3 regions of the Janthinobacterium sp. Ant5-2-1 genome follow, and region 3 is predicted to be linked to each of the others. Evidence: predicted binding sites of a transcription regulator. Region 3 holds the regulator's gene; each other region holds the start of a gene.
What was found. Region 3 encodes FNR, which switches genes on or off when oxygen is low (the NO sensors DNR and NnrR bind a similar motif). Its sites were predicted from a motif close to TTGATNNNNATCAA; they were not measured.
Positions count from the first base shown of each region.

Region 1: a site for FNR is predicted at 1,389-1,402, ahead of ASN89_RS18130 (IPT/TIG domain-containing protein). Genes of this name have one in related genera too.
Region 2: a site for FNR is predicted at 1,686-1,699, ahead of ASN89_RS09260 (universal stress protein). Genes of this name have one in related genera too.

Region 1 covers NZ_LNCE01000055.1:24,699-27,801, reverse strand. Annotated here, with positions in the region: gene metH (methionine synthase) at 1-983, opposite strand, end outside; gene ASN89_RS18130 (IPT/TIG domain-containing protein) at 1,624-3,103, shown strand, end outside.
Region 2 covers NZ_LNCE01000025.1:36,227-39,329, forward strand. Annotated here, with positions in the region: gene ASN89_RS09250 (Crp/Fnr family transcriptional regulator) at 1-7, opposite strand, end outside; gene ASN89_RS09255 (response regulator transcription factor) at 337-981, opposite strand; gene ASN89_RS09260 (universal stress protein) at 1,137-1,604, opposite strand; gene ASN89_RS09265 (protein phosphatase CheZ) at 2,080-2,946, shown strand; gene ASN89_RS09270 (chemotaxis protein CheA) at 2,946-3,103, shown strand, end outside.
Region 3 covers NZ_LNCE01000049.1:29,467-32,569, forward strand. Annotated here, with positions in the region: gene ccoG (cytochrome c oxidase accessory protein CcoG) at 1-528, shown strand, start outside; gene ASN89_RS16730 (FixH family protein) at 582-1,106, shown strand; gene fnr (fumarate/nitrate reduction transcriptional regulator Fnr) at 1,110-1,868, opposite strand; gene ASN89_RS16740 (response regulator) at 2,107-3,103, shown strand, end outside.

The DNA of each region.
Region 1 (3,103 bases), on a different contig from region 3:
ATGTTCAAAAAGCCCGCGTCGGCGAATTCGCGCAGCAGGGCCGACGTATCGGCTGGCAACTCATCGAAGCCCGTGTCGCTCATGGGATTGGGCAAGCCCGCGTTCGGGTAGATGCACACGAAAGTGTCGGCGATCTTGGCCAGCTCTTCCGCATACGGGCGCATCAGGGCCGCGCCCAGCGCGCAGTTCAGGCCGATCGTCAGCGGTTTCGCGTGGCGCACGGAATTCCAGAAGGCGGGCACGGTCTGGCCCGACAGGATGCGTCCCGAGGCGTCCGTGACGGTGCCGGAAATCATCAACGGCAGGCGCACGACGGTCGGGTTTTGCTCGTAGAACAGGTCGATGGCGAACAGGGCCGCCTTGCAGTTCAAGGTATCGAAAATGGTTTCCACCAGCAGCACGTCGGCGCCGCCTTCCACCAGGCCCTGCGTCTGCTGCAGGTAGGCGGCCACCAGCTGGTCGAAACTGACGTTGCGCGCGGCCGGGTCGTTCACGTCGGGCGAGATCGACGCCGTCTTCGGCGTGGGCCCGAGGGCGCCGGCGACGAAGCGCGGCTTGTCCGGCGTGGAATATTTATCGCAGGCGGCGCGCGCCAGCTTGGCGGCCTGCACGTTCATTTCATAGGCCAGGTGGGCCATGTGGTAATCGTCTTGCGCGATCGTCGTGGCGCCGAAGGTATTCGTTTCGATCAGGTCGGCGCCGGCCGCCAGGTAGCGCTCGTGGATTTCCTGGATGATATGCGGCTGCGTCAGGGTCAGCAGCTCATTGTTGCCCTTGACGAACAGTTCGCGCGCGCCGCTGTCGGCCGGCGCGGTGAAATCGATGAAGCGGCCGGCGGGACCGCCACGGTAGGCTTCTTCGTCGAGCTTGTACTGCTGGATGATCGTGCCCATGGCGCCGTCGAGGATCATGATCCGCTGCGCCAGGATGGCGCGCAAGGTGGCTTCGGTCGGGGACATGGCGGGGATCACGGTATCGTTCATTTCATGCTTTCAATAGGCAAACGGGCGGCGGCGCGGCGACAAGACTGTACGAGGCGGTTGCGGATCAGCAGGATCAGCTGACGGAGTGTGCCGGCCGGATAGGGCAGGCAGAAGGTGGCAATCGCCTGATTTCACCGGGTCTAAAATTATACGGCATCAGGCTGCTTTGGTTTTAAGCAAAAGCGGCCGATCACCCCACGGCTGGCCTTCTTGCAACACATCGCCTCGCGCCACGTTTGCATCTGAAAATTACATTCCTGAAAATCTTACTCAAAACGTTAATTCTTCCGCCAAAATTGGCAGGAATGCATGTCGTCTAGGCTGTGGAAAAATTTCCACATTATTTGCGCCAGGTCAGAATCTTTTTAATGAATTGAATGGCAATAGCTGCAAAGGAAAATAATTTTGATTTAGGACAATGCAGAGTGAAGTGAATAATTCCCAAAATAAAGGTTTCCAAACAGATACTTTTATTATTATCAAAACCAATTGAATCAAAAGCATTAATAGTTGTCTTTAGGAATCGAATTAACCCATAATATTGGTTCTTCGAAATTACATTCTCACCAAAAGTCACCAATATGTCACATTTCTCTCGTGTCCTCCCCGGCATCGCGCTGTATCAACATGGTTGCCAGCCATGAAAAACCATCTGCTTGTAGCATTGTTTGTCGTGCTGGGCCTGTCCGCTTGCGGCGGGGGGGGCGGTGGTGGCGGTGACACGGTGGTGGCGACCACGTCGGGCAATCCCGTCGTGATTCCTGCTGTGATTCCTGCCGTGACGGCTGTCTCGGCGGCGAATGTCGCCGTTGGCGGCAGCCTGGTGGTGACGGGTAGCAATCTGAGCCGCGTGACGGCTTTCCAGGTGGGTGGCGTGAACGTTACCGCCAGCGCCAGCAGCGACAGCAGCGTGACCCTGGCCATGCCGGGCGTGCCCGTGACGGGCGCCTTGAGCCTCGTCAGCGCCAGCGGCACGGCGGCAACCAGCTATAACGTGAATGTGTATCTGCCGCTGAGCGTGAGCAGTGTCGCGCCGGCAACGGGCGGCGTCGGTTCCAGCGTGACGATCGCGGGCGGCGGCATGGGCGCCGTGACGGCGGTGCAATTCGGCAATGGCGCGGCGGCAACGCCGCAAAGCCAGACGGCCGGCAGCGTGACGGTGGTGGTGCCTGCGGGCGCGGCAACGGGCGCGCTGACGGTGCGCGGGCCCTACAACGATGTCATCAGCAGCGACACGTACACGCTCCTGGCCAGCGTGGCAGTGACGTCGATCACGTCGGCCGTCAATGGCGCGACCTTGTCGGTGACGCTGCAGGGCAGCAATCTCGACCAAGTCAGCTCGGCAACGGTCGGCAGTACGCCAGCCGTCATCGTCAGCGCCAGTGCCAGTCAGCTGTTGCTGTCCGCGCCAGCGTCGGCAACGGGCAGCGTGATGCTGTCGGCCGCTTCGCGCATCGCCGTGAATGCAGGTACGGTGTCGGCCTTTACCCTGGGCAGCATTGATTTCGCGCAGGTACTGAACTTGAACGCCAGCAATGCCGCCTTGCGCTTGACGCGCGGCAAGCCGGCCGCCGTGCGCGTGTCCGTGCTGGCCACGCAGGCCGGCCAGGCCAGCCCGTCCGTGATCCTGAATGCGACGGCCGCCAATGGCAGCAACCTGGGCAGCATCACCATGAGCGGCCCATCGGTCTTGCCGACAACGAAAAGCGATTACAGCTTCAACGGCAATTTCAGCGCCGTCCTGCCATCGGGCTGGATCTTGCCCGGCGTGCGCGTGCGCGTGACGGCCGTGGGCAATGACGGTACGCAAGTGAGCCAGGAAGCGGCGCCTGTCGTGGCCAGCGCAGCGAAAATTCATCTGGTGCTGGTACCGCTGAGTACCGACGATGGCGTGGCGCAACTGCCTGACGCCGAGCTGATCCGCGCTGCACTGACCCGCGTGTATCCGTATGCGACGGAAAATATCAGCATCACCACGCGCGCCCCACTGAGCGTACCTGGCAGCAGCACGGCCGACAGCTGGTGGAGCGATACCCTGGGCAAGCTGGAAAGCCAGCGCGCGCTGGAAGACCGCGGCGCCTATTATTATGGTTTCGTGCCGAAAATGTCCTCCACGCGCG
Region 2 (3,103 bases), on a different contig from region 3:
CTTCCATCGGGGAGGAGGGGGCCAGCGATGGGGAGGCGGCGCGGGTTTCGGGCGTTTGCGTGGACAGCATGTTCATCTCCTGGTGACAGGTAGTTCAGAGTTGAATAACAGGGTGCGCAGGACGGCGGGCAGGGAAGAGGCGGCGCGCGTCCAGGCAGGTAAAGCTCAATTCGCTGACGACTTGCTGTGTGATGAAATAACTTCCCAGCAACTTGATTACTGGTTTCAGTATGCCAACAACCGTATGCAATTAATATCAGCAGTGGCTGAATATGGCAGTAGGAGCTGTGGTAGGTGAGGTAGGATTGTTCCTACGGCTGGCGCGCGTGGAAAGGCTCAGGTCTTGAAGGGGGATAGCAGGCGGTGCGCTACGGCATACTGGACCATTTCCGACAGCGAACTCATGCCCATTTTTTGCATGATGCGCGTCTTGTGCGTACTCACCGTTTTGACGCTCAGGTGCAGGTTGTTGGCGATTTCCGTGATCGACTTGCCCGCCACCAGCAGGGAAAAGACTTCGAATTCGCGGTCCGACAACTGTTTGTGCAGCAAGCTTTCATTCGGCATCATGATGTTGAGCACGAGCTGCTCCGCCACCTCGGCGCTGATGTAGGGGCGTCCCGACGCCACCTTGTGGATGGCGCCCACGAGCTGGGTGCCCGCGCTTTCCTTGGTCAGATAGCCTTGCGCGCCGGCGCGGATGGCGCGCACCGCATATTGTTCTTCCTCGTGCATGGTGAGGATCAGGATGGCCAGCTTGGGCGCCTCGCTGCGGATTTGCCGGATCAGGTCGACGCCGCTGCGGCCCGGCATCGACAGGTCGAGCAGCAACAGGTCGAAGCCGCCCTGGCGCACGTGGTTGAGGACTTCAAAGCCGTCGATGGCTTCACCCACGATATCGATGTCCGGCGCGCCGTCAAGGATGCGCTTCAATCCTTCTCGCATGATGGTGTGGTCGTCGGCAATCACAATACGTATCATAGGCGGGCAATCTGGATGCGTGAAATCTGCTATGTCCGTCACCGGACAATCAAATGTTGAAAAGCGAGAAACGTTGTCATTTTAACTGAAGCGGCCGAAAATTTGCCTTTTTCTTAATGTGCCGGCAACAGCGGCCACCGTGGCCATGTGACCCCTTATTCCGCCAGGGGTTCCTTGATCAGCCTATGCACGAGCACGGGCAATTTCGAGTGCGACAGCACCTTGTTGGTCACGCTGCCCAGCAGCAATTGCCCCCAGCCGCTGCGGCCATGCGAGCCCATGAAAATCAGGTCGCAATGCTGCAATTGCGCCACTTCCACGATTTTCAGGGCCGGGCTGTCGGAAAACGCCGTCAGGCCCGTTGCTTCCAGGCCCCGCTTGGCGGCCGCGTCGAGGATGGGCTGCCAGTGGTCGGCGCCCGCCTTGCGCATGGCGATGCGGTATTCTTCCTCGCTGGGATAGCTTGGCGGAATGATCTCGATGTACACCGGGTACTGGTATTCGGGCGCCACGTACACGGCAAGGATGTCGGCGTGCATCTGTTCGGCAAAGGCAACGCCGGCACAGGCTGTCAAGTTGGAGACGGTGGAGCCGTCCGTGGCGATCAGAATTTTCTTATACATGGCAGGTCCTTTGGCGGTGACTGAGCGCGCGCAACGCCTCTTATTGTAGACGCGGCGGCAGCATTGTATTCATGTAAAGACTTGATAATTATCAATACAACTGCACCTTCAGTATAGACAACATTGGCAGAAAGATCGTGTTTAGCTGCAACGATGTCCGACGAGTCCATACCGCACTGTTGCGCAGGCGCCCGGAAGCAGGATTTCTTGTACGGTGCGTAGTCTTGCACGCACGCCAATGGTAGTATTTCAAAATACAACAGCAGGAACACTTATTTCCTGGTGGAAAAGCTCTTGTGGGCCAGCTTTGCACCAGGAAGCGCGTTTTGAGATTTACCAACAGGGCGGCGCCCTGCTACACTCGCACCATCGCAGCGGTATTGCCTCAAATCATCTTAATCGAGAAATTGTGGGTATCAGTCTGTAAAACGCACAGTTCAGGCGGAATTTTGACAAATTATGGAGAAGCAGGGATATGACCAACGCCGCTGATGATTTCGACGCATTATTCGATGAAGTATCTGCGCAAAGTGCGGCCGCGGCTCAGCCCGCACCAGCCGCCGCGCCCGCTCCCGCCGTGATCGCGGATGACGATTTCGACGCGCTGTTCGACTCCGTGTCGGCCAGCGCCGCCGTGCCTGCCGCTGCTGCGGCGCCGGTGGCCGCCGCGCCAACCGAGCCGGAAGCGGCCCCCGCAGCCAGCGCCGACGCGTCTGGCGAGGCGGCCGATCCCGTCGACCAGTCCGACAAGCCGATGTTCGAGCGCCTGGGCGGCATCGTGCGCCTGCTGCACGATTCGCTGCGCGAACTGGGCTACGACAAGGCGTTGACGGAAGCGTCGTCGCAGATCGTCGACGCCCAGGACCGCCTGGAATATGTCGCCACCCTGACCGAACAGGCCGCCAACAAGGTTTTGAACACGCTTGACGAAGGCATGCCGGCGCAAGATGTGCTGTCGAAGAAAGCCAAGGACATGGACAGCCGCTGGACGGCCCTGTTCGATGGCAAGCTGAGCCTGGAAGAATTCAAGGCCCTGGCCGGCGACTCGCGCCAGTTCGCGCAAGCCGTTGCTGAAGCAACGGAAGCGGAAAAAGCGCGCTTGCTGGAAATCATGATGGCGCAGGACTTCCAGGATATCACGGGCCAGCTGATCAAAAAAGTGGTCAACATCACCAAGACGGTGGAAAACGAACTGGCCCAGCTGCTGCGCGACAACGCGCCGGCCGAAGTACGCGAAAAACTGGCGCAAAAGCCGGTGCCGCTGATGCAGGGCCCGTCCGTGCCGTCGGTGGCGCTGGACCAGGATAATGTCGACGACCTTCTTGCGGATTTGGGATTCTAATGGACGATATGCTCAAGGATTTCGTCGTTGAGGCGATGGATCTTGCGGTTAATGTTGAAGAGCACTTGTTGCGCCTCGAGCGCGATCCTGACAACAAGGAAACACTGAATGCCGTGTTTCGTTCCTTCCACACCATCAAGGGCGGCGCCGGATTCAT
Region 3 (3,103 bases):
GATGCCTGCAACAGCGTGATGGACAAGGTCGAGCGGCCGCGTGGCCTGATACGCTACAGCACCGACCATGCGATGGAAAACAACTTCAATTCGAAGCAGATACGCCAGCGCGCCATGCGTCCGCGCGTCCTGATCTACACTTCCATCCTGGCCCTGATCATCATCGCCGTATGTACCTCGCTGGCCCTGCGCACGCCCCTGAAAATGGACGTGATCCGCGACCGCGGTTCGATGGGGCGCGAAGTGGAAGACGGCATGATCGAAAACGTCTACCGCCTGCAGATCATGAACACGTCCGAGCAAAGCCAGCATTTCAAGATCAGCGCTACCGGCTTGCCGGGCCTGACCTTGCTGACGCGCGAAGAAGTGACCTTGCAACCGACGGAAACGCTGGGCTGGCCGATCCGCCTGCGCGTGCCGCACGGCGTGGGCGAAAAGGGCTCGAACAAGATTGCGATCGAATTGCAATCGCTGGACGACCCGTCGCTGCATGTGCGTGAAAGCGCGGTCTTCATCGTGCCGCGTTAATGCAGGAAGGTCGGTCCCCGCACGGGGACTGGCCGTTTAAAAGGAGAAATACCATGTCCGACAGTCTGAAACTGCAGCCTCGCGTTGCACCGTGGTACAAGCATCGCTGGCCATGGCTGCTGATGATCGGTCCCGGCCTGTCCGTGGTCGTCGGCAGCTTCATGGGCTATATCGCGTTTACGCAGCCCGACGCGCTGGTGGTGGGCGATTATTACAAGCAGGGCAAGGCCATCAACCAGGATTTGAAGCGCGACACGATCGCCAGCGACCTGGCCATGGATACGAGCCTGGCATACGACGTGGCGTCAGCGCGCCTGACCGGTTCCGTGCACAGCTTCGGCAAGGCCTATCAGGCTCCTTTGCAGCTGCACCTGGCGCATGCGACCTTGCCGGAAAAAGATATCAAGCTGCTGGTGCAACCCGATGCGGCCGGCAATTTCTCGGTCGCGCTGCCGATGCTCGAGCGCAGCCGCTGGCAAGTGCTGGTGGAAAACGACAAGCGCGAGTGGCGCCTGTCCGGCATCTGGACCTGGCCCGTGCAACGCAGCATCGCGCTGCATGCCGACGAAGAACTGTAAGCCTTATTTACAGACGTCCGTGCCTGCCGTAATGGCTTTTAACTTGGCCGGCTGCAAGATCTCGATCTCGCGGTTCGAGACGCGCAGCCAGCCCTCCTTCTTGAATTTGGACAATAAACGGCTGACGCTTTCGATGGTCAGGCCCAGGTAGTTGCCGATTTCCTCGCGCGACATGCGCAACTGGAAATTGCTGCCCGAATAGCCGCGCGCTTCATAGCGCGACGCCAGGTTGACGATGAAGGCGGCAAAGCGCTGCGTCGCCTGCATATTGCCCAGCAACAGCATCACGCTTTGCTCGCGCGTGATTTCCTGGCTCATCATGCGGTGAAAATGACGCAGCAGGGTCGGCATATTGCCCAGCAATTGTTCCAGGCTGGAAAACGGGATTTCACACACTTCGCTGTCTTCCAGCGCCACCGCATTACAGTGGTGGCGGTCGGCGCTGATGGCGTCCATGCCCAGCAGTTCGCCGGCCATCTGGAAACCCGTCACCTGCTCTTCGCCACCGGGATTGATCTGGTACGTCTTGAAGTGCCCCAGACGGATCGCGTACAGGTTCTGGAACGAGTCGCCGATGCGGAACAGCGAGGCGCCGCGCACGACCTTGCGGCGGCGGCCGATGATCTGGTCCAGCCTGTCCATGTCGCCCATATCGAGGCCCATCGGCAGGCACAATTGATGCATGCTGCAGGTCGAGCATCGCGCACGCAACGCTTCCACGTTCACTGTGGGCAAGGTTGGAGTGAGGAGCGCTTCAGTCATGTCAGTACCTTTTAGAAAATGCAACAACAAGTTTACTGCATAAGGGTTGCCGTGTGCCAATTTCACCGCAATTTCGGCGAATAAACGACGTCCAGCCTTTAATTATATGGCAACATCGTCAAAAGCCCATGCGGGAAGGGCCATTTGCGCGGCGGCGCTTGCCAAGCTGGGGTATTGATAGGAAAATTCCTGACAGCATTATCTGCCGCCTGTGCCGCCCGGTACTGAAAAGGAAATCATGAAGCCTCTCGGCATCAAAGCAAAAGTCGCGCTGGCCACCAGCCTGACCTCGATCGCCATGATCGCGCTGGTCACCATGATCCAGGTGCAGCACATGCGCGACGACTTCACGCGAGTACTGCTGAGCCAGCAGTCATCCCTGATCAGCCGCACTGCTGCCGAGCTCGACGACAAGCTGGGCATGCTGCTGCAGATCGTCACCCTGACGGCCAGGCAGCAGCCGCCGGAATTGATCGCCCAGCCCGCCCAGTTGCGCGAATACTATTCGCGCCGCTCGATGCTGGTGCTGTTCGACGACGTGCTGGTGCTCGACGCGCAGGGCGCCGTCGTGGCCGACATGCCGGAAGTGGCGGGACGCGCCGGCATCAACGTTGCCGAACGCGAGTATTTCCAAACCGTCCTGCGCACGCGCCAGCCCATGATCACCGAACCGATGCTCGGCAAATCGAGCGGCATGCCCATCGTGCAGATGGTGGCGCCCGTGCTGGCCGCCGATGGCCAGGTGGCCGGCGTGGTGATCGGCGTGCTGCGCCTGTACAAGGACAACCTGCTGGGGCGCCTGCGCTCGGAAAAGATCGGCAAGAGCGGCTATTACTTCATCCTCACGCGCGGCGCCGTGCCGCGCTACGTGCTGCACCCCGATACCAGCCGCTTGCTGCAGCCGCGTCAGCCGAACGCCAACCTGACGACCACCCAGTTGCTGAAGGAAGATGGCGAAGGCAGCATGGTCAGCACCAACAGCCGCGGCATCACGGCCGTCAACAGCTTCAAGCGCCTGAAATCGGTGAACTGGCTGCTGGCCACCTCGCTGCCCGTGGCTGACGCCTTCGAGCCGTTCGATGGCGTGCTGTACCGGCTGGTGCTGTGGAGCATCCTCGCTTCGCTGCTGGCCGCAGCCGTGCTGGGCTGGGTCACCGTGCGCCTGCTGTCGCCACTGGTGCGCCTGCGCGACACCCTGCTGGCCCTGCGCACCAGCGGCAGCCGTTTCACCCCCG